DNA from 3 places in the Staphylococcus lugdunensis genome. Region 3 is predicted to be linked to each of the others. Evidence: riboswitches for the same ligand, from Rfam matches in the RefSeq annotation. Region 3 holds a riboswitch; each other region holds the start of a gene.
The links. Region 3 has a riboswitch for thiamine pyrophosphate ahead of AL499_RS07750 (LuxE/PaaK family acyltransferase). Riboswitches for the same ligand answer to the same signal wherever they lie in the genome.
Positions count from the first base shown of each region.

Region 1 (11,498 bases), 140 kb from region 3:
ACATATATTTTGTGGTCTGTATCTCTAGAAAAAGCCACATCCATTTTTTCTAAGTATCCCTCTTTTAACCATGCTTGCCATTCAGTTTGATATAAGAAGTCTGTTGTAAAATGCTGATCTCCAAAGAATAGCCATGTATTACCTTTAAATCCAAGCTCTTCACGTTCTTGCATACAAGCTCTAAAAGGTGCGACTCCTGTTCCTGGACCAATCATAATAATAGGCGTATCCGCTTCTGTTGGAAACTTAAAATTTGGATTACGTTTTAAGTAAATTGGTACCGTATCTCCTGGCTGAAGACGCTCTGCAAATTGAACTGAACAAACACCTGAGCGATCTCGTCCGTGAGCTTGGTATCTCACTGCACCTACCGTAATATGTACTTCATCCGGCGTTGCTTTATAGCTACTTGAGATGGAATATTCTCTTGGTGGCAACTTACGTAAAAGCTGTGACAAGTTTACAGGTAGCAACTCATCCGTTCCAAAATCATTAAGCAAATCAATAAAATCTCTACCATTGATATACTGTTGAACCCATTCATTATCTTGAACTTTGTCGCTCAAGTCATCATTGTCAAATATGGCTGCTGCTTGTTGTAGCAATGGCTTCGTTAACTTAGTAATTTCAAAATGACGTGTTAATGCATCGGATAACGTTAATGTATCACCATCTTCAGATACAGGAATCTGTTCTTCTGGATCCCATCCTAATGTTGCGATAAGCAAATCAACGACTTGCGGATCATTTTGTGGTAATACTACAATGCAATCGCCAGGTTCATATTCTTCTCCAAAATTATCTAGCAACAATTCAACATGTCGTGTTTCTTTATTTGAACCTTTGCCATTTAAATTAATATTGTCCAAAATTTCTGCTTCATATGGATTACTCTTAGAATACTTTCGTTCTTTAGCTGCTTTAATTGATTCACTTATAACTTGTTCACTTTCTGTACCACTTGACTCAGTATCAATGGCTTTAATGACGTTAGCCATCCATTTTTCCGCATCTTCGTCATAATCAATGTCACAATCAATACGTTCATATAAACGTTCTGCGCCTAATTCAGCTAGTTTTTTATCAAAATCTTTACCTGTTTGACAGAAAAATTCATAAGTTTGATCTCCTAAAGCTAGGACTGAAAATCTAACACCTTCTAACTTAGGTGCCTTTCTACTATGCAAGAATTCATGAAATTCTAGCGCATTATCTGGCGGGTCACCTTCTCCATGTGTCGATGTGACAATAAATAAATCTTCTACTTTCTTAAGTTCTTTTGTTTTGAATGTGTCCATACTACTTATTACAACGTTATGACCAAGATTCGTTAGACGTTCGCTAAAAATTTCAGCTACACCTTGCGCATTCCCTGTTTCTGAACCATAAAGTACCGTAATACTGAGCTGTGTTGGTTCTATCTCCGGTTCATTGCTTTGAATAACTGCTTCAGCTTTTGTTGAGAGTTGTTCACTTTGAACCGATGAATTGGTTTGTATTGTCTGTTGATTGGCAATTAAATAGCCACTAAGCCATACCTTTTGTTCAGGTGTTAACGTAGCAATAACTTCACTAAGTTGTTTGGCTTGTTCTGCAGTAAATGGACTGTTTGTTACACTTAAACTCAATCGTTCCACCTCTTATCAATAATTACTATTTTATTTATCTACCCTTCTATTATGAAATAACCGTGTATAACTTTCCAATGTTAATTTTATTTAAAATTCATATCAGAATAATAAGAATAAGTAGTAAAATTTTTATGGCTTATCTGCTACGTGTAAGCCACATTCTGTTTTGGAAAAGCTCGACCATCTTCCTGCACGGGAATCATCTGAATCAAACACTGGAGAAGTACAAGGAATACATCCAATACTTGGGTAATGCTGATCATGTAAAGCATTGTAAGGTAAATGATTATCATTGATATAGTCCCAAACTTCTTCTTCCGTCCAATAAATCAAAGGACAAATTTTTATTGATTTAAAACGTTCATCTTTATTAATGAAATTCGTGTGTGCTCTTGTTGGGGATTGAGCTCGTCTTAATCCAGAAATCCAAGCTACTGCGCCAGATAAAACTTCTTCTAGTGGTTTAATTTTTCGTATATAACAACATTGGTTGGGATTTGCTTTCCATAGTGCGGGTTGATATTTTTCTGCTTGTTCTTCAAGTGTGAGGTCTGGTTTCTTCATTTCGATACGTAATTGAGGAAAACGTTGTTTTACATCTTCTATTAAATCGTATGTTTCTTGAAAATGTAAATCTGTGTCTAAAAATACGATTTGGGCATCAGGTTTAATCTGACTAATAATATGAATGAGCACCATGCTTTCCGCACCAAAACTACATGCATACACGATTGACTCACCATATGATACGCCCACTTTAAAATGTCATATGCGCCTTTTGTTCCTTCATCTAGTGTTAGCTTTTCTATAAAAGGGTCCTCAGAAAATACATCGTAAGTTATTTTAGGTACTGACATCGTATTGTGATCCCCCCTCCATTTTTGCAACAATACAGTTAATACCTATCTGAATTGTCAGAATTATATGCTAATACTTTAACGATATTTATAACTAAAGTCAAGCTTATCTCTAATATTTATTTGTAATTATTTAAAATATTTCTATATCTAAATAGATATGACTTCTCTCTTAAAAACGAACTGAACTCATTTTATAAAAAAACAGGCATGGGATAAAAGATTTTCAACCTTTAGTTTCCCATACCTGTTTGATTACTTCAGAAACTTCTATACTATAACGAATCTCATATAATTAACGCTATTTAATGATTGTTATTGATGATGATGTTTACGATGTCTTGCTAAGAACAATATTGTTCCTGAAATTGCAAATAATGATCCAAAGAATGGAGCTTGATAGCCATTGTCATCAACAGCACCTGTTGCTGGCAATTCTTGCTGTTTTTTATCATTGTTTGATTGTGTCGTATCATGAACTTGCTGTATATGACTCGTTGTTTTATAGTTCACATGTTTCGTTGTACTAGTATGAACTGATTTGTTCGGTTTGCCTGGTTCACTTGGTTTGCTTGGTTCGCTTGGCTTGCCTGGTTCGCTCGGTTTGTTTGGCTCGCTTGGCTTGCTTGGCTCATTTGGTTTGCCTGGTTCGCTTGGTTTGTTTGGCTCGCTTGGCTTGCTTGGCTCACTTGGCTTGCCTGGCTCACTTGGTTTGTTTGGTTCATTTGGTTTGCCTGGTTCGCTTGGCTTGCCTGGTTCACTTGGTTTGCCTGGTTCGCTTGGCTTGCCTGGTTCACTTGGTTTGTTTGGTTCATTTGGTTTGCCTGGTTCGCTTGGCTTGCCTGGCTCATTCGGTTTGTTTGGCTCACATTTACAAATACAAGTTGTTCCATCTTTGAAGACAAAGACAATGTTGCCTTCAACGTTAACATAAATATTTGTGATATTAGATGTATTGTATATGTTTTGACGACTTACTTCTTTGCCATTACCATCTTTAACAATAATCGTGATGCCAATTTGCTTACCATTTTCGTCTTTAATTGGCTGTTGTTCAATGCTTGGTGTTTTACCATCTTGGCCGTCTTTGCCATTTACAATAACTTGGCGACTGATTTCTTTACCATCACCGTCTTTAACAATGATAACAACACCAACTTGATTTCCTTTTTCATCTTTAACTGGTTGTTGTTCAATGCTTGGTGTTTTACCGTCTTTGCCATCTTCAACAAAGGTTTGACTAATTAATTTGCCACGGCTACCATCTGAATTCATTTCATATATATAGATGTAAGAACCAGATTTACCATCTTTTGTACCACGTTCTGTTATGGCAGTAATTGATTTACCATCTACACCATCTTTACCGTCCTTGCCATCTTTACCTTTTTCACCGTTATAAATATTTTGACGACTGATTTCTTTACCATCGCCATCTTTAATAATCACAGTAATACCAATTTGTTTGCCGTCTTTATTTAAAATTGGTTGCTGCTCCACATGTGGAGCCTTACCGTCTCCGCCATCACGTCCATCTTGACCATTTAAAATTGTTTGACGACTGATTTCTTTGCCATCACCATCTTTAATGATCACAATGATACCGTTTTGTTTGCCTTCTTTGTCTAAAGAAGGTACCTGCTCTATCGTTGGGGTCTTACCGTCTTGACCATTGTGAATATCTTGACGACTGATTTCTTTGCCATTTCCATCTTTAATGATCACAGTAGTGCCGATTTGTTTACCATTTTTATCTAAAATTGGCTGTTGTTCAATAGATGGTGTTTTGCCATCTTTACCGTCTTGGCCATCACGTCCATTATAGATATCTTGACGACTAATTTCTTTGCCATTTCCATCTTTGACAATTACTGTCACACCAACTTGTTTTCCGTTTTTATCCAAAATCGGAAGTTGCTCAATTGTTGGGGTCTTACCATCTTGGCCATTTTTACCTTTTTGACCATCAGCAATAAAGGTTTCACTGATTAATTTGCCACGTGTACCATCTGGATTGGTTAGATAAATTCGGACGTACGCTCCAGTTTGACCATCTTTATCTCCACGTGTAGTTTCGGCAGTTACTGACTTACCATCTTGACCATCAACACCATCTCGACCTTTTTCGCCATCAGCGATAAATGTTTCACTAATCAATTTACCACGTGTACCATCTAGGTTCATTTCATAAATTCTAATGTATGAACCTTTATGGCCATCTTGAGTACCACGTTCTGTAATTGCAGTTACAGATTTACCGTCTTGACCATTAGCACCTTTTTGACCATCTTGACCATTTAGAATTTTTTGACGACTAATCTCTTTACCGTCTCCATCTTTGATAATGATAGTTACACCGATTTGTTTTCCGTCTTTATCACGAATAGGCTGTTGCTCGATTGTTGGTGTTTTACCGTCTTTGCCATCAACACCGTTTTTACCGTCAGCACCTTTTTGACCATCAGCAACGAACGTTTCGCTAATTAACTTACCACGTGTGCCATCTGGATTTACTTCATACACACGTATCCATGAACCTGTCTGATTATTTTGTTCTCCACGTGCCGTTACTGCAGTAATAGATTTACCATCTTGGCCATTCGTCACTGTTTGACGCCCAATTTCTTTACCATCACCATCGCGTGTAATAATAGTTACACCGATTTGCTTTCCATCTTTATCTAATGCTGGCATTGTTTCAACTGTTGGTGTTTGACCATCCTTACCAGGAGTACCATTTTTACCATCTTGGCCATTTAGAATGTTTTGACGACTGATTTCTTTACCGTCTCCATCTTTGATAATAATTGTGACTCCGATTTGCTTTCCATCTTTATCTTGAATGGCTTGTTGTTCTACAGATGGCGTCTTACCATTTTCACCTTTTGCACCGTCTTTGCCATTTAAAATATTCTCTTTACTAACGACGTTCCCATCACCATCTGTTACCGTGATTGTTACACCAATTTGGTTACCAGAACTGTCACGTATTGGAGTTTGTTCGATTTTTGGTGTCTTACCGTCTTCGCCTTTTTCACCTTTTGCGCCATTTTTAATAAACGTCTCACTGATAAGTTGGCCTTTAGTGCCATCAGGATTCAACTCATAAACGCGAATCCATGCACCAGTGTTTCCATCAGCATCTGTACCAGGACGTGTTTCCGCTGTTATAGATTTTCCATTCATGCCATTTTGTCCATCCTTACCATTCTGACCATCTGAGATAAAGGTTTCACTGATGAGCTTGCCACGACTACCGTCTGGATTTCTTTCATATGTTCTAACATATGCGCCTGTTTGATCATTTTGTCTACCACGTTCTGTAATGGTTGTCACAGATGTTCCATTTTGACCATCTTTACCATTTAAAATATCTTGATGTGAAACTTCTTGACCATCTGGACTTAGAATAGTAATCGTCGTTCCGATAATCTTACCCTTTTCATCTTTTATAGGCGTTTGTTGGATTGATGGTGAACGTCCATCTTTACCATCTTGGCCTTTCACACCATCTTTGATGAATGTTTCAGAAATCATTGTGCCGCGACTACCATCTGGATTGACCTCATAGATTCTAATATATGCGCCTTCTTGACCATCTTTTGTACCACGTTCTGTATTTGCAATGACTGACTTACCATCTTGACCATTCTGACCATCTCGACCTGCAGCGCCTGTATCTCCTTTTTCGCCCTTGTCACCCTTCGTTCCTGGGTCTCCTTTTTCGCCTTTTTCACCTGGATTTCCTTTTGCTCCATCTTGACCATTAAGTACTTTTTGCGTATTTATTACTTTACCATCACCATCTTTAACAGTGATTGTAACCCCAATTTGTTTGCCTGAGCTATCGGTAATTGGTGTTTGCTCAATTTTAGGTGTTTTACCATCTTCACCTTTTTTACCGTCGACACCATCTTTACCTTTAGGAATCGTAATAGTTGTACCATCACTAAATTCCACAATAGTATCTCCATTTTGATTAATATAACTATTATTTATTGTTAATCCTTTAGGCTGTTGACCTGGTAGTTCCTTTGTTGAACCGTCTTGATATGTCACAGTATACGTATTTGTTGTTGGATTATACGTTATATTTTTAACACCGGTGTTATTATCCAAGTTATATTCAAAAATAGCATCTTGTGATTGGTATATATGATCTCGGCGTACTTCTTCAAAATAATAGCCGTCTATTTGCAGTAATTTTGAAGCATCTTTCCCAGTCAAATCTGGATGATAGCCTAATTGTTTATAATATACACGATCACGACCATCTTTACCTTGTTGTGCAAGTTGGATTGTATTCTTAGGTAACTTAGTGTTAACACGAACAGTATTTTCATAACTTTTATCTTCTACTGTAATTTCATAGTCATCTAATTTAGGTGCATCCGGCTTGTATAAACCTAAATCATTAGAATAATCATTTTCAGTTAATTTAATTGGTACTTCATCTCCATTAGAATCTTTAGTTACATCTGTACCTACTTTTGATGGTGATAATATATAACCATCAGGTGTAATAAATTGAACTGTATAGTTACCAGATTCTAATTCGTAAAAGCCATATTTGCCATTTTTGTCGGTTACAGTAGTTGCAATTGTACGTCCCTGTTCATTTTTCAATAATACAGTTACGCCGGCAAGTCCTTTTTCTCCGTCATCTTGAATGCCGTTTTTATTCGTATCATTCCAAACGAAGTCTCCGATGTTATAAACAGATTTATAAAATCCGGCATCAACTGTCATGTTGTCATCATCTTGAATTGTAGCTTTAGCAACATATTTTCCATTGACTAATTGTGCATCTGAGTCGACTGCATCATTGTTACTTTGATCTGCTTTGGTTAACGAATATCCTCCATTAGGAGTTGAATATTCTAAAGTGTACTCTCCATTTTTTAAATTTTTAAACTTATAGTTGCCGTTCTCATCCGTTGTCACTCTGTCAATTTCATTTCCGTTAGCATCTTTTAAAGTAACATAAACGTTAGGTATGCCTTCTTCTCCTATATCTTGAATGCCATTTCGATTTTTATCATTCCAGACAGTGTCGCCAAGTGAATATTTACCTATTTGTTGACCACTACCAGTTGAATTGTCTCCAGCAGCACCTTGTGTAGTACTTGCTGCCCAAATTGTTGGATTATTTTTATCATCGTTAGTTATTGAAAACGTTGAACTTAAGTTACCATTGTCAGTTGTAGGTTCTACTTTTTCAGCAATAATATAACGTGTTTTACCGTCTAAATTTCCTAATGAAACATTTACAGTTGAGCGATTATTATCATATGTAATTGTTTTTGATGATGTAACATCTGTTACTTTACTTGAAGTTAAATCGGGTGCAAAACTGTTGACCATTGCTGAAGGATCATTCACTTTATAAACTTTTATTGCATCTGTGCCATCTATGAGTTTTCCATTCATTGTTGTACTATGATATTTCACATTTTTATATGTTTTGCCTGGCTCATTAATATAAATGATTCGATACTGTTGGTTTGTTTTTGGATCTCTGTAAAGCGTTGATGCATTTAAAGGGTTATTCTTATTATCACCATAATCAACAATAATATTTTTATTGAAAGAAACATTTCCAATTTTTACGTCCATATTATATGATCCTTTATCATTGATGGCATTCTCTCGTTTAGCAGTTGCAGCTATTTTAAAAGATCCTTGAATATTATCATATTGGTCAACGTAATTTGTAAACGTGTAGGTTGTTTTATTCGTGTTACTATCATATTTACCTTTAGCTATAATTGCACCATTTGCATCTCTTAATTCTGTGTCCGATGATGGTAACGAAAATCCTCCAGGTCTAATATATTGTCCATAGCCTATCGTAAATGTATCTCCACTTTTAACGCTATTGTCAACGGTATAATCTGCTTTTAAAGATAAAATATCTCCAGAAGTCACCCATAATTCACGTTGACCACTAGCATTTGTATGTGCAGTTCTACCTTCCACTGCTATATCTATATTTGAAAATTTAATTTTGTCACTCACATCTTTACCTGTTGGTGTAGCTGCTGCTAATGCTCTTACTCTATAATTACTACTCAATGCACGCGTTGTTGGAGATGTTGAAGCAGCTGCAGTTACAGGAGTTGCAGGAGTTCTAACACCATAGTCAGGGTTTGTAATGTCTGCTTTTAAGGTTTCTGCCACAATTGTATTATCTAAATCTCGTTTAGAACGTGGCTTAAAAGCTTTCTTAGTAACTAGTGAAGCTTTAACTTGTTCTTTCGTTTGATGGTTCACGCCAATTTGGCTCAATTTTTTATCAGCATATTGTACATGTGTCTCATTCGTATTGGTGGATACAGCTTGGTTTGTAGCTGATGCATTTTGAGCAGCTGTTACTAACTTTTCTGAACTTTCTTGTTGTTGAATTGTCGATTTATGATTTTGATGTTGTCTAGCTTCTTTTTCTGTTGATTTGTTAGCAGTATCTTTATGCGAGACATTGTTTTGATTTGATGTTTGTAAATCTTTTGCATGCAGTGATTGATTTTCTGTTATCTGCTGGTTTGTTGAAGATGGATTTTCAGTGTGATCTATCGTTGTTTTATCTTGAGTGCTTGGTGACGTGGCGTTAGTTTGAGAAGAAACATTATTATTTGTTGTTTGTTCTGTGGTTACTGTTGTATCAGCTTGAGAACTTTCTTGTTTATCGCTATGGTTTTGAGATATGGATTGTTGTTTTTCAGCTGCCTCAGCTTCATGATGCCCTAAGAAAAGTGTGGCACCTACTAATATTGAAGCTGTACCTACTGTAAATTTTCTGATTGAATATTTGTTTAGTTTGTTTGGGATAAAATCCATGCGTTGTGACGAGTTTCTCTTTCTGTTAGTCATTCACTGACCTCCTATAGTTGGTTAAAATAGTTGTCATTGCATATCAAACTCTATTTTATTTCCTAGATGTATATGAGAATTTTGATATATAGTACAAAATAATTATAATAATACATTTTAATCTATATAATTAGAGTAATAATACAATGATATATGAATTATAACAGATTTATCACTATTTAATATTACGCATTTTAATTATATTAAATGTTTTTTAATCATAATTTCGCTTAAATATTCATTTCAAGTACAAAATGTATATTAATAGAAAGTTTATAGTTACATTATTTATCTTCTAATATAAATTTTTTATATTCTAAGAAGAGATTATTCCTCTATTTTCTCGTTACAACTTAAAAAGCCTCAACAATTAGTCATAAAATCCTACTTGCTGAAACTAATATTGTTCTTCTTTCCTTAAATGTTTACGTGATTACTAAATTAATGTATCTTGACAATGTGAATGAAAAGTTTTAAATTGAAATTAAAGTTAAATATATGCACTAGGGGTGTTTTTATAACTGAGAATAGGCGTGGCCTTAAACCCTTTGAACCTGATCTAGTTGATACTAGCGTAGGAAAGTGTGTGGAACCTAATATTAATATGTCTAATGGCCTCTTTTATTTTGAGTCCGTTATTTATGATAGTTTTACGTTGCGCAACTTTCCTAGTGAAGGTTGCGTATTTTTTTCTTTAATATTCTTTATAAGGAGGTTCACAATGGCAAAAACTGTATTAGTAACTGGAGCTAGTCGTGGCCTTGGTTCTGTTATAGCACGCACTCTAGTCGCTAAAGGATTTCAAGTTGTGATTAATTATAATCAAAGTCAAACAGCGGCCGAACAGTTAATGCAAGAGCTAGGAGCTCAAACTATTGCATTACAAGCAGATGTTCGTAATCGTGAGCAAGTGAATGCGATGGTAGCTAGTGCAATCGATCATTTTGGACATATCGATGCTGTTGTTAACAATGCATTAGTTAACTTTAAATTCGATCCTGACGCACAAAAATCCTTCAAAGATTTATCTTGGGACGATTATCAAGCACAACTAGATGGAACCTTGAAAGCAAGTTTTAATGTTATTCAAAGTGTACTACCTCAATTTATTGAGCATAAACAAGGTTCTGTAGTAAATATCGGTACAAATTTATATCAAAACCCAGTTGTTCCTTATCATGAATATACAACTGCAAAAGCGAGTATTATCGGTTTTACTAGAAATATTGCTGCTGAACTTGGTCAATATGGTATCACTGCTAATGTCGTCTCAGGGGGCTTACTTAAAACAACAGATGCCAGTGCAGTTACGACACCGGAAGTATTTGATTTAATTGCAAGTACAACACCGTTACATCAAGTTACAAGCCCGCAAGATGTTGCCAACATGGTTGTCTATCTATGTTCAGATGAAGCTAAACAAATTACAGGACAAAATATAACTGTAGATGGTGGCTTAACAATGAATTGATTGTCCATTTGAACGCCATTATTAATTTTAAGAGTTGGACACTTCTAACCCAATAATCGTTATAAATGTAGCTGTATTGGAGTGTATATATATGTATCAACAGCAACAACGTCAAATGCATATTGGCGTCTTAGTTTATGGTTGCGGTCATCATCAAGCAGCTTGGCAAATGCCTGATTCTGCAGTTGAACGGCTTGGTGATGTTTCATACTACCAAGAGTTAGCACAACTTGCTGAACGAGGTTGTTTAGATATTGTCTTTTTCGCAGACAATCAATCCTTTAATGCCAATGACTCAAGTGCAATGCCTGCCTTTTGGTTTGATCCACTCATAAATTTAACAGCCATATCACAAGTAACTCAGTACGTCGGTCTGGTCCCAACTATTTCGAGTACATTTTCGGATCCTTATACTGTTGCCAGACAATTGCTTAGTCTTGACCATATGACAGGTGGACGGGTTGGTTGGAATTTAGTAACATCGATGACTGATATAGAAGCACAAAATCATAGTATGACAGAGTTACCTAATCATGAAGCTCGCTACGCTCGTGCACAAGAATTTGCTGCAGTCATGCAACACTTGTTTACAAACTGGAAAGCAACAGATATTGTTGCCGATAAAGAGCGTGGTGTTCTCATGAATGCGTCTCAAATTAAACCGATAGA
Region 1 covers NZ_CP014022.1:1,782,894-1,794,391, reverse strand. Annotated here, with positions in the region: gene AL499_RS08395 (assimilatory sulfite reductase (NADPH) flavoprotein subunit) at 1-1,628, opposite strand, end outside; partial or broken gene AL499_RS08390 (phosphoadenylyl-sulfate reductase) at 1,761-2,488, opposite strand; gene AL499_RS08385 (SdrD B-like domain-containing protein) at 2,804-9,358, opposite strand; TPP riboswitch at 9,854-9,956, shown strand; gene AL499_RS08380 (3-oxoacyl-ACP reductase) at 10,080-10,829, shown strand; gene AL499_RS08375 (LLM class flavin-dependent oxidoreductase) at 10,921-11,498, shown strand, end outside.
Region 1: it holds a riboswitch for thiamine pyrophosphate, as region 3 does, so the genes downstream of both, AL499_RS08380 (3-oxoacyl-ACP reductase) here and AL499_RS07750 (LuxE/PaaK family acyltransferase) in region 3, are expected to answer to the same signal.

Region 2 (11,498 bases), 950 kb from region 3:
GGTATAGCGATGGTAATGACAGGAACTCGTCATTTCAGACATTAAACTAATAGGAAGGGAGAAATATATGAACATTCTAGTTATTGGTTCAGGCGGAAGAGAGCATGCATTAGTCTCAAAGCTCAATACGTCACCACTTGTCAATCATATAGATGTGATACCTGGAAATGATGCGATGAGTCAAATTGCTGATATTCATAAAGATATTGCAGAAAGTGACCACCAGCAAATTTTAAAATTTGCTCAAGCACATCAAATTGAATGGATCATTATAGGTCCTGAACAACCATTGATAGATGGCTTGTCAGATTTACTAAGACAACATGGATTTAAGGTGTTTGGTCCCAATCAGGATGCTGCACAAATTGAAGGTTCAAAATTATTTGCTAAGCAATTAATGGAGAAATATCATATACCAACAGCAGAATATAAAGAAGTAAATAGTAAAAGTGAAGCATTAACTTACGTAAAAGATTGTGAGCTACCGATAGTCATTAAAAAAGACGGTTTAGCAGCAGGTAAAGGTGTCATTATTGCGGAAACTAGAAAAGATGCTATTGCAGCAGTAGAAGAACTGTATCCCAAAGCGCAAGGTAAAGTTATCTTTGAAGCGTTTTTAGAAGGTGAAGAATTTTCATTAATGACCTTTATTAATGGTGATTATGCTGTACCGTTTGATTGCATTGCGCAAGATCATAAGCGTGCTTATGATAATGATAAAGGACCTAATACAGGGGGTATGGGTGCCTATTGCCCAGTACCACATATTTCTGAAGAGGTACTAAGTCAAACCAACAAAGATATTGCGCAACCTATAGCCAAAGCAATGAAACTGGAAGGCTATCATTACTTTGGTTTACTCTATATTGGTGCAATACTAACTTCTGAAGGTCCAAAAGTGATTGAATTTAATGCGCGTTTTGGTGATCCTGAAGCACAAGTATTACTTGCACATTTAGAAAGTGATTTAATGGCGCAAATTATCGCTTTAGCAAATAAGGAACCGATTCATTTTCAATGGAAACCAGGTTTCGTTGTTGGAGTAATGTTGGCTTCACAAGGTTACCCTGGTACTTATGTTAAAGGGCATAAAGTTTCTGGATTTACTTTAGATAATTCTTATTTTGTAAGTGGTTTAACAAAGGACGAAGCGGATTTCGTAACATCAGGCGGACGTGTCATTTTAGCCATTGGTGAAGGTCAGACAATACAGCAGGCACAACATGAAGCATACCAAAAGGTCAAGCACATAAAAAGTGACAATCTATTTTACCGACGTGATATCGGTAATAAAGCAATTGCTAAAGAAAATTAATGATTAATAATGTGAATTCAGTTTGGGACATCATTATGTTTTAGGCTATGAACTATATATTTTGTCAAGAGTTGACTGAAAATACGCTGATACCAAGCTTGTTTCAATCCTAGTCAACCTTGCCGAGGCAGGACTAGAATTCATAATGAGTGCTGTTCCGCTCCCTCATAAAATAAACAGTTTGAGACAGCACTCTAGGAATGCGAAATCGTATAATATGGCGTTTTGAATATAAAGAAGCACAAAGATGATTTATGTCAAACCATCTTTGTGCTATTATTTTGGGATTTGTGTCCCAGCGCTCAAACAATATTTAGCTAAGCTTCCCGGATACGCGAGCATCTTGAATGCCTGTAATAGGGAAGTGTGCTGATAAATAAAATGATAATAGGATAATACCTACAAAACAAAGCACTAATAAGACATCCTTATAGGAAAATGGTGCATTGTAGTAATATGTTCTGGGACCATCTTTAAATCCTTTCGTTTCCATAGCTACTGAAAGTTGATGGGCACGACGGATGTTTTGACTGAGTATCGGAATTAATAAATGCTTAAAGCGCTTTAAACCTTTATAGTTCGACTTATCTATCATTTGATAACGCATCTTTAACGAACGGCGTAATTGAATAAGTGATGAGATAATCAGAGGTACCATACGAATAGCTGCCATAAACGCATAAGCGATTTTCGGTTTTATTTTTAAATGTTGCATTAAACTGTAAAAAATCATGACGATTTGAGAGGTTAGTGCAATAAGAATACCAAACATTGAAACTGTAATAGTACGCAATGAAATATGAAGTCCTCTGACAATACTTTCTGTACTTATTTGAATAATTCCTAGTTTAAAAATAAAATGTTCGCCATTGCCATATAAAATCATAAATAATGATGACGTGAGTGCAAATAAGATTGTAGCAAATAAGAAAGCAAGTGTAATTTTCAACTCAGTACCATTAAAAAGCATTAAAAAGATGAACATTAATGCTGAAATATAAAGCATGTAATCAAAATTGTGAATAAAAATAACAAAGAAAAACAGGGTAATACCTAAAAGTAATTTAGTGATAATATTCACATCATCCATGAAGGTATAGCGTTTTTTCCATCGTTCAAACATGTGTAACACCTGCCATTTCAAGAAGTTGTCCATTTTCCACATGTAAACGACGTGTAGGATAACGTTTGATGATTTCTGGGTCATGTGTAACCATAACGATCGTTTGCCCACGCTTCACGCGTTGCTGGAAGCGTTCAATTAGTTGGAAAGTATTATGACTATCCAATCCAAATGTCGGCTCATCTAATAAAATGATATCCGCTTTAGAACTTAATGCAGTTGCTACACTTAAACGTCGTTTTTGGCCCATGGAAAGTTCGAAAGGGTGTTGCTGTTTGACAGCGTCTAAATGTAACAATGTAAGTAGTTCATTTGTTCTATCATCTGCAACTTGTGGATCTTGGTGATTATAATGAATATGTATCTCATCATAAACAGAATTGGTAATAAATTGTAATTCAGGATTTTGGTATACCAGATACATATGTTGGGCTGCTTGTTTAATCTTACTAATGACTGTGCCATTATAATACATTTGGCCTTTATATTTTATTAATTGAAGAATCGATTCTATTAATGAGGTTTTACCTGTGCCGTTTTTCCCAGTTATCGTTATCCATTCGCCTGTACCAATAGATATTTCAGGGATTTGAATTAATGTTTTCTTTCCTCGAATAATTTCTCCATTTTTGTAATTAAAGCGTGGCTCAGATTTTTCAGTTGATATCAGTTGTCGAGTTGGTGCATGTTCCCAGGCTTTTGGATGCCACACGCCAAATTCAGTTAATAAATCCTCACAATGTGTTAATACATAGTCCGGAGTGTTATCTGCAATAATATGTCCCTCATAATCCATAAGTATTACTCTATCGACATGATTCCAAATATGTTCAACTTTATGTTCGACAATAAGTACAGTTTGATCTGCCCATAGTTCAATAAGTTTATTCCATAGTTCTGCAGTTGCTTCGACATCGAGCATCGCAGTTGGTTCGTCTAAAAATAGTGTACTTGCATCTTGAAGGATTGTTTCTACGATCGCAAGCTTTTGTTTCATACCGCCACTTAAGTGATTGACAAATGTTTGATCTGTTACTTTCAAGTCTACAGAGTTCAAAGCAGCTTCAATTTGAGCATTCATCTCATGTTGCGGTACTTGCTTATTTTCTAAAACAAACGCTAGTTCTTCATAAACTTTAGGCATACAAAATTGTGTATCAGGGTCTTGAAAAATCACACCACTATGAGGGTCGATTTCAAGCTCATCATATTTCATTGGCAAATCAATCAAATTGGGTACGATACCACTTAATACATTAAGCAAGGTGCTTTTACCAGATCCAGATGGACCTAGTAAAAGCACTTTTTCTTTGTCTTTAATTTCAATATTAAGGTGATCAAAAATTTTGCGTTCTCCGTTTGGATATTTCAAACGTAAATTTGTAACTTTTAACACGTCAATGTCCCCTTATAGGTTGTCATAATCTTGTTTAGATGCTGGGCGGAATAATTTTGTAACACCGGTTTGATCCAGCGCTTTGACGACGATGTAAGATAATAAACCAGCAAGGATGATACCACTAATGGCGCGGAAAACGATAAATAGAAGTAAGTTCCAACCAGCAACTTCATTTAAATAGCCATAAAAGTAATCAACTGGGAATGAAATAAGTGCAGTAAGTAACCCGGCTAACATAGCTACTACAGCGCTACGAGATTGATATTTAAAGATAGCAAAAATAATTTCACATGCAACACCTTGCAGTATGGCATAAATAATAGTAGGAATATCAAATTTACCCATAACAATTGTTTCCCCAGCACCAGCTGCAAATTCAGCGATGATTGCAATTCCTGGTTTAGGTATGATTAAGTATGCCACGATTGCGGCCATAAACCATACACCATAAGTCAGTTGTTCAAGGTGTAAACCAGCAACTTTTGCAAATTCATATGGAAACCACCACAAGTTATAAATGATGGCAAAAATAACAGCGATTAACACTGTAACTAGTATTTCAGATAATTTTAAACCTTTTGACATAAAAATTGCCTCCTAAAAAACGCACAACCTTCACGTAGAAAGATGTGCGTTAAAAAATAAATGCTTAAACGATAAGCATTGCAATTTATCGTCACTTTCCTACGCTAGTACAAGCTAGATCAGGTTCGAAGGGTTTGAAGCAAGGCTTCATCTCAGTTTAAACACCCCTAGTGCGTTTATGTAATTTAATTTAAATGTATGCTTTTTGGTACTTGATGTCAAGGCAATTTTAATAAATTATAATAAAAGTGGTTAAGAAATAAAAAAGCATCTTACATACACTTTCACATCTATCATTAATGATTAACAATGAAAATTTGGGAGCGAGACAGAAGTTATTATGAATTCTGTTCCGCTCCCATAGATTTAACTTACATATTTAATATAAGAAGCAGTGTGCACTGCGAAATAAATTATATTACGTTTAGTCTAATGTGTCTTGAACATCTTTTTTAGTTTGTTCTATGCTATCTTCTGTACTTTCTTTTTCCTTTTTAAGCTTTTCTTCAGCTTCTTTAGCTTTTTCTGCGGATTTTTTATTTAATTCTTCATTTGACATAAATAACACTCCTTAATAGTGATTATATTTGTTGTATACCCTGACCATTTATTGTTAAACTTTTGCTAAGTCTATAGTCGTATTTAATGAAATATTAAAGACAAGTCGGGCTTCTTCATATATAATAACTTTTGAGGTGAACAGTATGTCTTTTCTTAAGAAACACACCGAGATTATTTTCAGTTATATCATCGGTTTCGTTTCACTTTTCACAGGTCTCATTGTTTTGATTAACTTGCCTTTAATTAAAGAGCTTAATCAAAAGGAAAAAGTTGATTTAAAGATTTTTTCGGTATGGGACTTCCTGAATGCATTTTTTAGTGAAATTATTAGAGTGATGAGTAGGTTTATAGGCGCTTTTCCTATTATAAGTGCTATAATCATTATCCTTTTTGGTGTCTTAGTCATCTTTATTGGCTACACATTATTTAGAACAACGAAGTATGATTATGATATTTCAATTTTTTATTTAATATTCGGAATCGTTTTCTTTATCATTACGATTTTATTAATGACGCAAGTTTATGGTTTCTGGGCAATTATTTTTATTTTCCCATTTGTCATTCATATTGGTTATATTGTATATAAAGATGAATTAAATCCAAACAATAGAAAGAATCATTATTTGTGGATTATATTGTCATATGGTATTAGTTACCTTATTACACAAATTTCTTTATACGGCAAAGTAGATGCTAATGAAATTGCACCTATTGATATTTTAAGTGTAAATACTTTCTTCATTATTATGTGGTTGTTAGGGCAAATGTCTATTTGGAACTTTTTATTCTTAAGACGTGCGCTACCATTAACAAAAGAAGAGTTAGGTGAAGAATATGATTTATCTAGAACATCAAAAGGCAATGTTTCAAATCAAACGAAAGTTCACTTAAAGCAACTTCAAGATAAGACAACAGAATATGCACGTAAGACTAGAAGAAGTGTCGATTTAGATAAAATTAGAACGAAAAGAGACAAATTCAAAAACAAAGTTAAAAATATCATTAATATTGAAGAAGATGATATTCCAAATTGGATGCGTAAGCCAAAATGGGTAAAGCCAGTATTTGTAGAAATCTTTTGTGGTATTATTATTTTCTTATTTACCTTTATTGAATTTAACAATAGAAATTCGCTTTTTGTTTCTGGTGAGTGGAAAATATCTCAAACACAGTATGTCATTGAATGGGTTACATTGCTTATACTAATATTTATTATTATTGTGTATATTGCAACGACGTTGACACACTATTTACGCGGTAAATTTTATTATTTGCAACTGTTTATGATTAGTATTCTGTTCTTTAAATTACTTACAGAATTTATCAACATCATGATTCATGGATTACTATTATCCGTATTTATTACGCCAACATTAATCATTATGTTGATAGCAGTTATTGTAGCATTTAGTTTACAAGTTAGAGATGAGCCATAAATGATATATGATCGACCAACGAATGTCGTTCTGATAGTGGCTGGAATATGAATGCTAAAATAATAAAGGTCAGTATTTAAATACAAAGGCATAGCTCTAAGATGATTTCAAAATTGAAGAATTGTCTTAGAGCTTAGTTTATGTTAAATATCATATTTCTCCATTTTTCTATGGTACAGCTTGAGTCTACACAAGCTGGTAGTGCTTGAAATTTTTTGATAGGATCCTAGTTTTTAACTTGGCTTATTCTTTTAAGAACCTTGTTATCAATGAGTCTAGGATATCATTATGTTATAGGCTATGAACGCTATATTGGCAGTAGTTGACCAGATTGAAAATACGCTTATACCAGGCTTTTTTCAATCCTACGCAACCTTGCCGGGGTGGAACTAAAATTTCATTATGAATGCTGTCTTGCTCCAGAATAGTTTTAAAACATAACACACTCACGTATAATTTAATAAATGATTGCTAAATATAATTAAGAATAAACGCTTTACAAACTAAAATATAATGTATCAATTATAAAAATGGTAGTTTTGCCACGATTTGGATGGAAATTGCCATTTTTCTTTGATTAGAAACGATTTACAGGCCAATCTCTTTTTTATGATGATATCTATAAATTTGTTAATATAAAAGAAACAGTGATAAAGCCTAACATATTTTAATAAAGGAAGGCAGAGAACGTTTATGAAGACAGCTATTATAAATAAAGGGAAAGAACAAAAATATTTAAATCATTATCCTTTAGTAGATGAAGAAGATATTTATCGCCAGGATCATTTAAAAGAGGGCGATTTATTTCAGTTAACAACTGATCAAGGTCATTATATTGCCACAGCATATGTAGGACGGCAACATAAAGGATTAGGATGGGTGTTAAGTTATAATCCAAGTGAAGAGATTACTACTTCATTTTTCACACAATTATTCACAGATGCTTTAGCTGAACGTGACTACTATTTTCATATTGATGGTACAAATGCATTTCGCTTGTTTAATGCTGAAGGAGATGGAATTGGCGGTTTAACGATTGATAATTATAACGGTCATTTACTTGTTCAATGGTATTCAAAAGGTATCTACAAATTTAAATTTGAAATTTTGCAAGCGATAGAAACAGTTATTCCTTACAAATCTATTTACGAAAAAATGAGATTTAAAGATGCTGATTATTCAGGTGGTTTCGTCAAAGGAGAAGCACCACAATTTCCGATAGTTATTGAAGAGAATTTTACATTTTACAATGTTGATTTAAATGATGGATTAATGACAGGAATATTTTTAGACCAAAAAGAAGTGCGTAAAAAGTTACGTGATCAATATGCTGAACAAAAAAATGTCCTTAATTTATTCAGCTATACAGGAGCTTTTTCAGTTATTGCAGCTAATCATGCACAATCAACGACAAGTGTTGATTTGGCTAATCGTTCTAGAGCTTTAACGGAAGAAAATTTTGGTCTTAACGGCATAGATCCTAAGACACAATTCATTTATGTAATGGATACATTTGATTTTTATAAATATGCACATAGACACAATCGCTTTTATGATACGATTGTGATTGATCCGCCAAGTTTTGCACGTAATAAAAAGAAAACTTTTTCCGTACAAAAAAATTATGATGAGCTCATAAATGGTGCATTAAGCGTTCTAGCGCCAAATGGTGTATTGTTATTATGCACAAACTCAAGTATCTTCTCATTAAAAGCATTTAAATCTGTCATTAAATCGACTTTAGAACAGGCGAATGTAGATTATGAAATTAAAGAAGTCATGGGTTTGCCGAAGGACTTTAAAACGCATCCGCATTATAAACCGTCTAAATATTTGAAAGCAGTTTTTATTCAAATCAAGAATTAAATTTAGTGAAGTGGGTATAATACCGTCATGACACAAAATGAAAGGTGATATTTCATGGGGATTAGACAAAATTTAAGTAATCGAATAACGACTAAAGTAGGTCAAAAAGCATTTAAAATAGAGGATATTAAAGAAAAAAATGCCATGCCAACGACACAGGATGAGTTAGCTAGATGTCGTGAAAGGGCAGAGGCAATCGTTAAAAGAAAATCTTTGATGTCTTCAACGGCTTCTGTTGTACCTATTCCTGGATTGGACTTTGGTGTAGATATTAAATTGATGCGCGATATTATTGAAGATGTAAACAAACTATATGGATTAGATCATAAACAAGTAAACACACTTGGAGATGATTTAAGAGAACGTATTTTTGCTGCGGCTGCTATTCAAGGTAGTCAATTCATCGGCAAAAAAGTATCAAGTGCTGTGCTTAAAATTGTTATTAAGGACATGGCTAAGCGAGCAGCTGCCAAACAAACGCGATGGTTTCCATTAGTAGGTCAAGCAATTTCAGCATCTATTAGTTATTATTTTATGAACAAATTGGGACAAGATCATATTGAAAAATGTGAAAAAGTAATCAAGGATATTATTTAAATGTAACTTTATGTAGTATAATCAACATATACAACAATATCTCACTATATACGAATTGAATTTATTAATATAATTTGGTAGTGTTATTGTATAAAAATACGTTAGATGACTGAAAAATGAATTTTCTAACTGTAAGAAGGAGACTTTTACTATGGAACAAAAATCATATGTAATTATTGATGAAACAGGAATTCATGCACGTCCAGCTACAATGTTAGTTCAGACTGCTTCTAAATTTGATTCAGATATTCAATTAGAATATAACGGTAAAAAAGTTAACTTAAAATCAATCATGGGTGTAATGAGCTTAGGTGTAGGTAAAGACGCAGAAATCACTATTTATGCAGATGGTAGCGATGAAGCGGATGCAATTCAATCAATCAGTGATGTCTTATCTAAAGAAGGTTTAACTGAATAATTATGTCTAACTTAATCAACGGCATTGCAGCTTCAGATGGGGTTGCTATTGCAAAAGCATATTTACTTGTTGAACCAGATTTATCATTCACCAATGAAAAAATCACTGATATAGATGCTGAAATCAATAAATTTAAAAATGCTGTAGAAGCATCTAAAATTGAATTGACTAAAATTAGAAATAATGCAGAAAAACAATTAGGTGCTGACAAAGCAGCTATTTTTGATGCGCATTTATTAGTCCTAGATGATCCTGAATTAATTCAACCAATTGAAGATAAAATCTCTAATGAGAAAGTGAATGCACCTCAAGCATTAAATGAAGTGACATCACAATTCATTACGATTTTTGAATCAATGGATAATGAATATATGAAAGAGCGTGCTGCAGATATTAGAGACGTATCTAAACGTTTACTTGCACATATTCTAGGCGTGGAATTACCTAACCCAAGTATTATTGATGAAAGTGTCGTTATTGTGGGGAATGACTTAACACCTTCAGATACTGCACAATTAAATAAAGACTTTGTTCAAGGATTTGTGACAAACATTGGCGGTAGAACAAGTCATTCAGCAATTATGAGTCGTTCACTTGAAATCCCTGCTGTCGTTGGTACAAAATCAATCACACACCAAGTTAAACAAGGAGATATGATTATTGTTGATGGTATAACTGGTGATGTTATTATTGATCCAACTGAAGATGAACTGATCGCATATCAACATAAACGTGAACGTTTCTTTGAAGATAAAAAAGAACTTCAAAAACTACGTGATGCTGAAACGGTTTCTTTAGATGGTATTCATGCTGAACTTGCAGCGAATATCGGTACGCCAGATGACTTGTATGGCGTTATTGAAAACGGTGCTGAAGGCATTGGCTTATATAGAACAGAATTTTTATATATGGGCAGAGATCAAATGCCAACTGAAGATGAGCAATTTGAAGCATATAAAAAAGTGCTTGAAACGATGAAAGATAAACGCGTCGTAGTCCGTACATTAGATATTGGTGGAGATAAAGAACTACCTTATCTTAATTTGCCTAAAGAAATGAACCCATTCTTAGGTTACCGTGCGATTCGATTGTGCTTAGATCAACCAGATATTTTCAGACCACAGTTGCGCGCTCTTTTACGTGCTTCAGCATATGGAAAATTAAATATTATGTTCCCAATGGTTGCTACTATTAATGAGTTTAGAGATGCCAAAGCGCTTCTTTTAGAAGAAAAAGAAAATCTAAAAAATGAAGGACATGACGTGTCAGATGATATCGAGCTCGGAATAATGGTAGAAATCCCATCAACAGCTGCATTAGCTGATATCTTTGCTAAAGAAGTTGATTTCTTCAGTATCGGTACTAATGATTTGATTCAATACACAATGGCTGCTGACCGCATGTCAGAACGTGTATCATACCTTTATCAACCATATAATCCAGCTATTTTACGTCTAGTGAAACAAGTGATTGAAGCTTCTCATAAAGAAGGTAAATGGACTGGTATGTGTGGCGAGATGGCTGGCGATGAAACAGCAATTCCATTATTACTTGGTTTAGGTTTAGATGAATTCTCTATGAGTGCAACATCTATCTTAAAAGCAAGACGTCAAATTAATGGATTAAGTAAAAATGAAATGACGGAATTAGCTAATAGAGCGATTAATTGTTCAACACAAGAACAAGTAAAAGAATTAGTTCACAATATAGCTCGATAAAATTTAATTTCACAATAAAGAAGAACCTTATTGGCAATTATTGTCAGTAAGGTTCTTCTTTTTATAAATAAAAACAATAGTCAGTGTCTAACTGATTATACTGTTATGTTGAATGCGTGATTAATTTTATCAATATCTACAGTATACATTGGTTCGTCATTAAGCAATATAAACGGTGTTGCAAACGCATCATACTCTAACATTTCCACACGATAAGCTTGATGCTTTATATGTTTTTCTTCAAAAGGAATTTGATGTTCATGTAAATAATTCTTAATAAAGGAACAAGGTGGACAATCGTCTTGTGTATAAAGTGTAATGTGTGCCATAAAGTTATCCTTTCATTTTTATACTGGATTTACTATATAAAAATAACGCTCAAAAATCAACTTATGAACAATATGTGAAAATAGGACAAAATGATTTTTTTATAGTGCATATATTTATATACTATATATCTAATTGTTTATACTATGAAAT
Region 2 covers NZ_CP014022.1:692,416-703,913, reverse strand. Annotated here, with positions in the region: gene purH (bifunctional phosphoribosylaminoimidazolecarboxamide formyltransferase/IMP cyclohydrolase) at 1-45, shown strand, start outside; gene purD (phosphoribosylamine--glycine ligase) at 68-1,315, shown strand; gene AL499_RS03320 (energy-coupling factor transporter transmembrane component T family protein) at 1,629-2,438, opposite strand; gene AL499_RS03315 (ABC transporter ATP-binding protein) at 2,431-3,834, opposite strand; gene AL499_RS03310 (ECF transporter S component) at 3,847-4,422, opposite strand; TPP riboswitch at 4,502-4,601, opposite strand; gene graF (glycopeptide resistance-associated protein GraF) at 4,847-4,981, opposite strand; gene auxA (lipoteichoic acid stability factor AuxA) at 5,127-6,419, shown strand; gene AL499_RS03300 (class I SAM-dependent rRNA methyltransferase) at 7,113-8,285, shown strand; gene AL499_RS03295 (hypothetical protein) at 8,340-8,882, shown strand; gene AL499_RS03290 (phosphocarrier protein HPr) at 9,034-9,300, shown strand; gene ptsP (phosphoenolpyruvate--protein phosphotransferase) at 9,303-11,018, shown strand; gene AL499_RS03280 (glutaredoxin family protein) at 11,114-11,347, opposite strand.
Region 2: it holds a riboswitch for thiamine pyrophosphate, as region 3 does, so the genes downstream of both, AL499_RS03310 (ECF transporter S component) here and AL499_RS07750 (LuxE/PaaK family acyltransferase) in region 3, are expected to answer to the same signal.

Region 3 (11,498 bases):
TGGTGGGTTTATCGATTATATTTTATTTGGTGTTTTACAAGGTAATGATAAGACAAATTATCTGTGGGTCATACCTATTGGTATTGTGTGGTTTGTCTTATATTATGTGATTTTCAGAACATTGATTACTGTTTTTAACTTTAAGACACCTGGTCGAGAAGATAAAGAAGCACAACACACAGTAGCTGCAACAGAGCGAGCTGAAACAATTGTCCAAGGGTTAGGCGGTAAAGAAAATATTGAGATCGTAGATTGCTGTGCAACGCGGTTGCGTGTAACACTTAAAGATGGTGACTTACTTGATAAATCCACACTGTTAAAGACCGATGCCAAAGGTGTAATTGTTAGAGGTAACGGCGCTCAGATTGTATACGGTCCTCACGTTACGACAATTAAAAATGAAGTTGAAGAATTATTAGAACAATCATAGGGAACATAGTTCAAAATATGCTTTTTCATAGTTAAATATGATATATATAATATGATTTCGAATGGGAGCGGGGCAGAATTTATTATGCATTCTGTCCCGCTCCCCGGCAAGGTTGACTAGGATTGAAACAAGCTTGGTATCAACGTATTTTCAATCCAGTCAACTACTGCATGATGTTCCAGATTCATTCTCTCATAATGTCATTCTATATTGTGAGTCCACCATCAACATATAGAACTTGTCCTGTCATAAAACGGCTCCAATCACTTGCTAAAAACATTACAGGGCCAGCAATATCATCTGGGACGGTATAGCGACCTAAAGGTGTTTGCTGTATCAATTGTTGTTTAAGCTGTTCTTTCGTAGCTAGTGTATTATTTGTTGGATAGACAAGGCCAGGAGCAACACAGTTTACGCGAATACCATACTTACCTAAATCTATTGCTAAATTTTTGGTGTAGGCTTCTAGTGCACTTTTAGCTACATTATAAGAATGGTAAGGGACGATAGGCCGTTTAATTAAATTTGTTGTCATATTAATAATTGAAGCTGCTTGTTGTTGCTTTAAATAAGGTAAGGCTGCTTGTATCACATTATGCGTATACAGCAGTGCGCCCTCAAATTGTGTCGCGTAATCTTGCCAATTCATCTCATCTGCGACTTGACGGGTTTCAGCATTAAATTCGAATGGACGAAAGGCATTGTTTACAACGCATGAGAGTTTGCCATAATTATTCTGTATATAATGCATCATCTCATCTACTTGTTGACGTTGATTGATATCTGCTTGTATCGCTTCAGCAATACCGCCATGTGCTTGACATCGTGACACAGTTTTTTGTGCCGCTTGTGTATTGGATTTATAGTTGATAATAACGTGTGCACCGGATTGAGCACATGCTTCTGCGATGGCACTGCCAATACCTCTACTTGCACCAGTGATGAGTATGACTTGGTCTTGTAACGTAGTCATCATCATTCCTCCTTCTTTGAAAATTAAATTTCATAATCGACAAAATGTTCACTGCTGGATAATAATGGTTGTTCAATATCGACAAAGCTTAGTAAATCGCGTAAGTTAAAGCCACCATCATGATGCCAACCAGCTTCCGGTAAAGTCATTGTTTCAAGACTTGAAAAACGACAGACACCTACTTGAGCCAGTGCTTCAGACCACTGAAACATTTTTTCAGTCGCAGCTGCAATGCCAACCGTTTGTAAATATGAACGATAAGGTGTGAGCAGCTGTGTTAGCTGTGTAATGTTGGTAAATGGCATAATTCTAACAAATCGATTTAATGGACTTGGTAAAAAGGTTAATTGTTTATGGAAGGTGACAATCCATGACGCATGAGCACCTTTAAAAACATGTATATCATCAGTAAGTAAAGCTTGCGTCTCTGCTTGTTGTAACCAATGTGATCTGGTCATACTATCTTGTAAATTGAATGATTGAACAGGGAAAAGTTGTTCAATTTGTTGTAGCTGATGTGCAATCATTTGAGCAACTTGTAGAGGATGATAGTTGCCACCCTGTTGTATAAAAATCATTTGTGGTGAATAACAGCCTTGCTGATCATAGTTAGCAATTTCCCGGGCAATATTTCGAGTTACTTGCTCTACTTTATTAGGAGATAATGTTTCATTGCCTATTAAGGCTAAGCTGACCTTTTCGCCATAAGCTAAGAAACGTTTAGTCACGGGAATTCGTTGAGCAATGGCAGACAGAACATCATTATTGCCGTAACCTAAAATAACGTCTGATTGTTCAATGGCAATACTTTCTAATTGTATCTCGCCACCAGGCCAATAAATGACGGCAAAGCATTGAGCAATAACAGGATCGATTTCCGCAATAATTTCTGCGAACCAACTAGCTAAAAAGGGTTCAGCATGCGGTAATTTACAAATGCTACCAGATTTCACTAATAAGCTACTAATAAAGCTCCATAATGGTAGTCCTGGTATATTGCCAGACCATAAATGGGTGATGAGTGCAGGACTAACGGCCTTAGTATAACCCCCTTTATGATTTGGAATAAACTGATTAAGTATTTGTGGGTTAGGTAAGTCTTCCGCGATAAAACGATGTAGTTGATGCTTCCGGAAAGTCATTAAATAACGCGTTAGCCCAACCTTTATTTTGTCAAAAGGATAACCCGTTGATTGCGGTAAAATTTCTTCAGCTAATTGACGCCATTTAGATGTGCGGTCTAATAATATCTGGATGGCGTGATCAATTACGTCAATGATGTCATTAATCGTATATGCTTGTAAATGATATCTGGCCGATTTAATTTGATGACACACGTTAGTTAATTGAGATTGTGTTAAGTCTGGAACTTTCACGGTATAGTTGCCCACTTGAATTGTTTGATAATGAATGTCTTCAGCCTTTAGAAAAGGGACATAGCCAAGTTGTATGGTCACGTTAATCCTCCTTTATTTCATCGTGTTTAAAAATGACTCAACAGCTAGGGAGCAACCTTTAGCTAAAGCGCCTTCAGTGCGTCCATGTAAGATAAAGCCATCATTTCGTGCTTCACCAATATCTTCCATCATAATTGCAGCAACAGAATTATAATTAGCTAAGTCATAATGAATTAAGACACCTTTTTCTCCATTTGGAACAGGTTCTAATGTGAGCGGATTAACAATTCTACTACGACACCAATGAGGTCCGTGCTTGATTGAAGGTGACACCGCATTGCCATCATCATAAAATTGCGTACTTAATTCTGTGACACCATACATATTGATACATTTATCTTTTGGCACACCAAATCGTTTTTCTAATGTGCTATAAAATTCTGATTGAGGTACATCGCGAGATTGATTTTTATAGCCTCCAGTATCAAAGATAAAGCTATCTTTAGGTAGTTTAAAATAAAGGCCGTGGTCAGCTAAATAATCCAAGAAATGAACCAAACTATAACTTGCGCCTAATAATGCATAAGGTGTTCCTTGTGCTTCGGCATGACGTAAAGATTGCACCACTGACTCAAATTGAATGCCCTGTTGATTAATAAATGTGTCACTAAGTGAGGTTCCAAATTGTTGTTTAACAACCTCTAAGTAATGCGCTAAAGATGAATGGGGCATATCATTAGGGCTAGGGAATAAGATACCCATATCAATACGTTCTATCTGAGGCATGACCTTTTGCTTAAAAAATTTCGTCATAGCTAAATCATAAACATCTAAATCTAGATGATAATTTTTTCCTTTGATTCCGCGTGTCGTACCGCTTGTCATAAAGACATATGCTGCATCTTCTGGAGGAATCGCACTAAAGGTCGCTTGTTTAAAGGCGTCTATAGGTACGGCAGGAATATCTTGCCATTGACGCACAGTTTGAGGTGTCTTGCCTTGGGCGATACAAAATTTTTGATAGTCTAAATTATGATTAAATTGAAAGTTAAAAAGCGTGAGCGCCATTTGTGGAAAATCTTCTGATTTACCGTCAGTAATAAAGTTAGTCATCTGTTGTTTTATTTGTGTAATATCCATTGGGACAGCCTCCTAAGCATAAATAAAAAGCAGGATACACCATCATATAATGGTACATCCTGCTCAGCGGTAATTAAATCTAATCACTTTCCTACGTTGGTATTAGCCATATCAGGTTCAATGGTTGAAGTAAGTTACTTCTCTCAGCAAGATGCACCCATAGTGATGTATAATATTGGAATACTTTTATTATATTGAAGATAGATCGTGTATGCAAAAATAATTTTGACATTGTATTTTAAATGAACTATATTTTAAGTAATGCAGATATAAGTACTAGGGGTGTTTTCGAACTGAGATGGTGTCATCCAAACCCTTTGAACCTGACCTAGTTAATACTAGCGTAGGGAAGTATATAGGATGCGGGATATATATACTTTTTTTACGAGGTTGAGACAGGAACAGCTTATGCTTTCGGAACCAAAAGTTCTGAAACTAGATTGTTGTCTCTCTCTTTTTTTGTACTTTTCTGCTCAATGTTATCGAAGGAGTAGAGTAAGAATGAAAAGATTGACGTTAGCAGATATTTTAGTCACCGTATTAATTAGTTTTATTTTTGGAATTATTTATAAAATGGTAGGCTTAACCGTTGCCGCATTAAAACCACTAGGATTGCATTTAGACCAAATTGCATATGGTTTATGGTTTATCGCGGCGATTGTTGCTTTTCTTATCATTCGTAAACCGGGTGTTGCCATTTTAGCAGAACTTGCAGCTGGCGCAGGAGAAACAATATTATCTGGCGAGTTAAACATGTCAATCATCATGCACAGTCTTGCACAAGGTCTTGCATGTGAATTGATTTTCTTAATTTTTAAATATAAGTCAACGAAAGCATCTGTTGCCATGTTGGCAGGGGCAACTGCAGGAATTTTTACCGTTCCTGTCGATTGGTTCTTTAATTATTTAGGCAATATGCCGTGGTGGAATGTGATATTACTTTATGCGATTCGCATTTTAAGTGGAACCATTTTATCAGGATTATTTGGCTATTATATTGTCCTATCACTAGAGAAAACAGGTGTTACACGCTTGTATCAATCATCGACGAAAAAAGATATCGATTCGTTATAAAGATACAGTGATAACTTTAATTATTAAAAAGAAAGTCTGGGACATCATTATGTTTTAGGCTATAAACTATATATTGTCACTAGTTGACTGGGTTGAAAATACGCTGGATACCAAGCTTTTTCAATCATCTAAAACGCTGGATTATTATATAATAGTAAAAGTCACATCGTATAAAACAGGCTAAGAAAAAGATTCTAAAATAATAGCACAAAGATGATTTATATCAAACCATCTCTGTGCTTCTTTTATATATAACACTTAATATTGTGTATCCCCAACTTGCTTTGCTTGATGAATTTCTTTTTAGAAATTCTCTTTGTTGGGGCCCCGCCCCAACTTGCTTTGCTTGGTGAATTTCTTTTTGAAATTCTCTTTGTTGGGGCCCCGCCCTAACTTGTCAGAGGTATTGACGTCCTAGACTGTGAAAAGTTAGGCTTTGACGTGTTGTTTAGGTATAACTAAGAAAGCTACTATAAAGGCTGAAATGACCATACATGCACCGACAATAAGGGCGATAGTTGCTGCCATATGAGGTGTGTGGTTTATCTCTAAAGTTGAATAAACAGTTGTTACTACAGCGATACCGAATGCGGCACCTAATGTAGAGGTCATTTTAATGATACCTGAAGCCATACCGACCTTAGATTCAGGTGCATTAGATACTGCAGTTGATAGCGCTGGTGTGGCGAAGAAGCCCAATCCCAGTCCTATAAAAGAGAAACCAATAAGAGCAATGATGTAATACAGGATATGTGGTAAGAAGTTTAAGGCAAGCAACAAAATACCTACACTAATTGATATTGGACCAGCCATCAATGGGATTTGTGGGCCTTTTTTTTGCATAAAACGCTCACCAATACGTATCATTAATAGACTGCCTAGCATATAAGGGATAGTAATCAGTCCAGCTTGTGCTCCGGTTAAACCTAAGCCCGCTTGCGCAAAAATATTGAATAAAGCAAGTGAACCAATCACGGTATTTACTAATAAATTGGCAATTGTTGTTCCAATATAGACCTTGTTTGAAAATAAACTAAAGTCGATAAAGGGATGCCGTTGTCGTTGTTCGTAAAAATAAAAGATAAATAACGTGAGTACAAATATAATCATCAAGGTTAAAATGATTGGGCTTAACCAGCCAATTTTTGATCCTTGCGTAATCACTACATTGACACTGACCATCATGATTACAAAGACAATGATACCGATGACATCAAAGCGTTTACCATCGCTAGAACGATCTTTGGATTCAGGTGTACCACGCAATAAGATAATTGCGATAAACGCAAAGATGATAGATAGGATAAAAATCCAACGCCAACCTACATAAGTTGCAATAGTACCAGCGAATAATGACGCTAAACCTGTACCACCATAAGAGCCAAATGACCAGAAACTTAAAGCTTTTTGCCGTTCTTCACCAGTAAAAAATTGATTAATTAAAGCAATTGTAGAAGGCAATAAACAAGCTGCTGACAATCCTTGTAAGACACGTCCTGTTAATAATAAGATAGGCATGTTTGAGATAATGAGTGCTAAAGAACCAATAATGCTAAGGATTAATCCGATGTTGGTCATTTTGACACGTCCTAATTTATCAGATAATCCGCCTGCTACAACGATAAAGACGCCTGTAAGTAATGAGGTTAAGCTCACTGCTATATTAACTACACTCATGTCTATTTTATAGTCATGTTGCACATGAGGTGCAATATTCAATAATGATTGTGCAAAAAGCCAATACGTTAAAATACCTAATATAATTCCAATAATAAGTTGTTTACCTTTTTGATATGAATTTGACATACTCATCACGACCTATTCCTTAATAACTTGATGCTCTGATGCGGTTTGAGCTGCAATACGACCAAATGTAAAGATATCAGCTAGTGCATTACCACCTAATCGGTTACCAGCATGTATACCTCCTGCAACTTCACCAGAAGCATATAAACCTTGAATGACTTGGCCATTAATATCGAGTACTTGAGCACCTGTGTTAATACTTAAACCACCCATGGTATGATGCACGGCAGGTTTTCGTGGTGTTGCATAGAATGGTGCTTTTTCAATTTTAAGATCAAAGGCATTTTTACCAAAATCATCATCATGTCCTTTGTCGACAGCAGCGTTATAGCGCTCTATTGTATTGATAAATGTGTCAGGATTTATATTTAATTTTTCAGCTAGTGCCACTAATGTATCAGCTTTAACGAGTGTGCCGTCTTCAAGCTCATGATTAATCTTATCTTCAGATGTATTCATTGCGAGTTCTTTAATATTCGCATCTGCAATAATGTAGAATAAGCCGTCAGGTTGTTCTAAAGCAGCTTTGGATAAGACGTCACGACTTTCAAACTCATTGACAAAACGTTTACCATCTTTATTGACGAAGATAAAGTTTGATGGTGTCACGATTAAGCCAGTAAAGAGTGCACCTGTTTTCGGATCGGAAATAGGCATCATTTGTGTGAAGCCCATGCCTACAAGTTGCGCACCTGCTTGAGCACCTAAGCGAATACCGTCACCAGTAATGGCAGGGGAATTAGTAGTTTTAATATCATCAGGTATGTTATCCCAATACGTATTGTATTGTTGGAGCATTTTCGTATTAGCACCAAAACCACCTGTAGCAAGAATGACACCGTAACGTGCGCGAATATGCACTTTGGCACCATTTGCTTTACGTGCTTCAACACCAACCACTTTATGGTCTTCAACAATCAGTTTTTCAGCTGTCGTTTCTGTAAAAATACGTCCGCCGTTTGTTTTAACATAGTTACTTAACGTCTCTATATATTCTAAACCTTGTGCTTTCATAGGTTTATGGCCACGACGCCATAACGCACCTACAGGCATATCAACGAAAGAACGGTCAAAATGAACACCTTTGTCTGTCAACCATTTAACAGATGTTAATACATTGTCTGTTAATGTTTTAACTAAATCATATTGTCCAGAAATCTCTTCTCCGTATTTATCTGTGCGCTTACCACCAAGATAAGTTTGTATACGATGTAATTCGATTGAATCAAAGAGATAAGGTTTCTCTTCTTCTGTAGCGTTCAAATAGTCTTTGATTTGATCTTTCACTTTGTGGAAATCTTCTAGGTAGTCCTCAGCAATGTTTGCTTCGTCTAATGATAAGAGTTCACGTAATGTATCTCTTTCACCAGCGAGTGCAGGGAAGCGATTTTGCCATTGTGGTTCTGGTGCGTTGACTTGGCCACCAGTTCGAATTGTATTACCACCAATAGCAGGGAATTTTTCCAACATAATAACCTCTTTGTTATTATCCAAAGCTGTAGCAGCTGCACTTAATCCAGCACCACCCGTGCCAATTACAACAATATCTGTCGTTTCTTCTATTGTTTCATTTGACCATTGCACAACAGGTTTTGGTCTAGCTCGTAAAATATCTGGATCTTCACCAGCTTGAGTGATGGCATCGGCTATACCATCAATAATACCTTGGCTGGTTACGGTAGCACCTGAAATGACATCAACATTTAATGTTTGTCCGTCGATAATATCGCGAGGTAAACGTTCAAAGACAGGATTAGCAATTCCTTCAGACTCGCCGCTGTCATCCACATGAACGCTTATAATTTTATCTTTAGACAGTTCTACTTGCATTGGCAAATTACCATTATGTCCTTTTGCATAAACGTTGTAAACTCCTGCTTTAAACGCTACTTTTTTATTTTGTAATGCTTTTAATTTTTCATATTTTCTATGTTCTTCGGCCTTATCAAGAATCATAAAGTCCATGACTTTCCATAAAGGTGAAGGAATGTGTAGCGTTTGTTGATCGTGTATATCTGCGAAATCTTCTACAGTTTCGTCATTTAATATTTTTTCTAACCAATTTGGCTCGACTAAATAAGCTTTACCAACACTCATTAAATCATAGCCTAGAGTCAAGGCTTCTTCTGCATCTGCACGTTGTGCAATGCTTCCAACACCCATGATTGGAATCTCTGCCAATGTTTCATTTTGAAGGGATAAATATTTATTAATTAGCGGTTCAGTATCATCTTGGTTAACGATAGAAGTTCGTTTATAGCTATTAGCAGAAATATGGAAGTAATCTGGATGGTACTGTGCCAAGGTGTTAAGTAAGAACATCGTATCTTCAAAGCGAATACCAGGTTCTTCTATTTCTTCAGGGGAGAAGCGGTAACCAATAATAAAATTTTGCGCATGATGTTCTGAGGCAACTTGTTGTACTTTTTTCAATACTTCAACGGGGAAGTTTGTTCGTTTTTCTCGTGATCCGCCCCAGTCATCTTGTCGGCGGTTAGAGTGTGGAGAGAAAAATTGTTGTAGAAGGTACGTGTTAGCACCATGAATTTCAACACCATCAAAACCTGCTTCAATGGCACGTCTCGTTGCTTCTCCAAAGCGTTCAATCATGTTTAAAATTTGATTGTGGGTCATTTCTCGTGGTACTGAAGCGTCAGGTCTTAAAGCAGCTACTGGACTAGCAGAAATAGGTGTTTCACCAGCATTTAATTTTGGATTAGCCATACGACCAGCATGATATAGTTGTAAAATTGCTTTCGAACCTTTTGATTTAATGGCATCGGCTAAGCGTGTTAAACCAGGAATCTTTTCATCCGTATCGATACCTATAGCGCCAGGAAAGCCTCTACCGTGGTCTTCAACGAAGCAACTTTCGACAATTATTGCTGATGCACTCCCAGCTCTAAATTGGTAGTAGTCAATCATCTCTCTAGTGACGCTACCATCAAAATAGCCAGCTTGAATCGTCATTGGTGCCATTAAAACACGATTCTTTAATGTTGCACCACAATGTAGTGTCAGCTGATCAGTAATGTGTTTATCCATAATAACATCCTCCTGAGTGTGTATTGTGAAAACATTCACAATATGATGTAAAAAATATATGCTCTTATGAGCAAAGATTATAAATGCAACTTTGTTCTTAATTGATGTGTAAACAAGATGTCATGATTTTTGCGTATAATCACTCCTTCAACTCTGTCGATTTGGTTTAACAAATCAATATTCTGTTGCGCGTAGCCGAAGCTACATAGCGTTGACCAAATTTCGCCATCTATAGAATGGTTAGAAATAATCGTAACACTTGCAATATCATTGTTCACTGGGTAGCCAGTAGTACTATCCAAAATATGATGATACAGTTGACCATCTTGATAGAAATAGCGCTCATAAATACCAGATGTCACGACCGATTGTTGCTGTATCTCTACGGTTAATAATGGTAATCCATCGTGATGAAATGGGTCTCTAATACCTACATGCCAAGTTTTGTGTGTAGCAGGACTGCCAATTGTAATGACATTACCCCCAAGATTGATAATGCCTGAAGTTACACCATTTTGAAGAAAAAATGCTTGTAATTCGTCGGCAAAATAACCTTTTGCAATTGCACCTAAATCGATTTCCATACCACGCTGTGCTAAAAAAATCTCATGTTTGGCATCGTTTAAGTATAAGTGATGTGGTTGAATGCGTCTTAGTCGTTGTTGAATTTCTGTGTTTGTGGGTAATTGAGCATCTTCAAAGCCAATTCGCCATAACTTGACGAGGGGACCAATTAAAATATTTAATTTTAGATTGGATGACATTGATGCTTGATGTGCTTTTTTAATAAGATGAAACAATTCAGGATGTACCTGAACTGGACGAATACCGGCTTGTTGATTGATTGCCATCAACTCTGATTGGGTATTGTTCGCGCTAAAACGTTGTTCCCAAGCTCTAATTTTGGCTTCAGCGAGATCGAATAAGTATTCTGCATCATCGTGATTGATAGATAGTTGTATGAGGGTTCCCATTGCCTTAATTTGCCGTTTGTTCAATAGACAGCCCTCCTTTTTAAATTGCCTCGAAACTTTGTCAACGTTCAATTATTATCATAGCATGCATACAATAATAAATGATTGATGTCATTAAAATGTCATAATAATATTATGCTATTATTTTTAATAATCATAATAAGTAATTCTTAATGTATTTTAATTGTTTAACTAGTGGATATGTCATGATTATAGTTGTGTTATAGGGGTATTTAGTAGATAAATAATAAGTTGTTTTATATGTGGCTTGCTTATTGGATTGGTCTTAACATAAACAACGGAAATGCAAGGAGTGCGAATGATGCGTAAACAAAATGACAAATTAAAATGGTCAAGTCTCATTATGGGAACCCTATTATTGATTACTGCTATTATTATTTTTAGTCATCCGGTTAAAAATTTTTATGCCTTAACGTGGCTAATTGGTGTATTTATTGTGATTAATGGTATATTAGGGCTCTTTTTCAGAAGAGCAGCCAAGGCGATGACTGGTAGTGGCACTTTAACAACGTTTATGGCGGTAATTGACATTATATTTGGTCTACTAGTCATGTTCAATATTGGTGTAGGCTCAGCCTTCTTTATCTACATGTTTGCCGTTTGGTTTGTGATTAGCTCAGTCATTGGTTTAATGACAT
Region 3 covers NZ_CP014022.1:1,642,874-1,654,371, forward strand. Annotated here, with positions in the region: gene AL499_RS07735 (PTS transporter subunit EIIC) at 1-430, shown strand, start outside; gene AL499_RS07740 (SDR family oxidoreductase) at 636-1,406, opposite strand; gene AL499_RS07745 (acyl-CoA reductase) at 1,427-2,860, opposite strand; gene AL499_RS07750 (LuxE/PaaK family acyltransferase) at 2,873-3,940, opposite strand; TPP riboswitch at 4,012-4,111, opposite strand; TPP riboswitch at 4,209-4,307, shown strand; gene AL499_RS07755 (ECF transporter S component) at 4,442-5,014, shown strand; gene AL499_RS07760 (MFS transporter) at 5,444-6,820, opposite strand; gene AL499_RS07765 (NADH-dependent flavin oxidoreductase) at 6,833-9,865, opposite strand; gene AL499_RS07770 (FAD:protein FMN transferase) at 9,943-10,863, opposite strand; gene AL499_RS07775 (HdeD family acid-resistance protein) at 11,162-11,498, shown strand, end outside.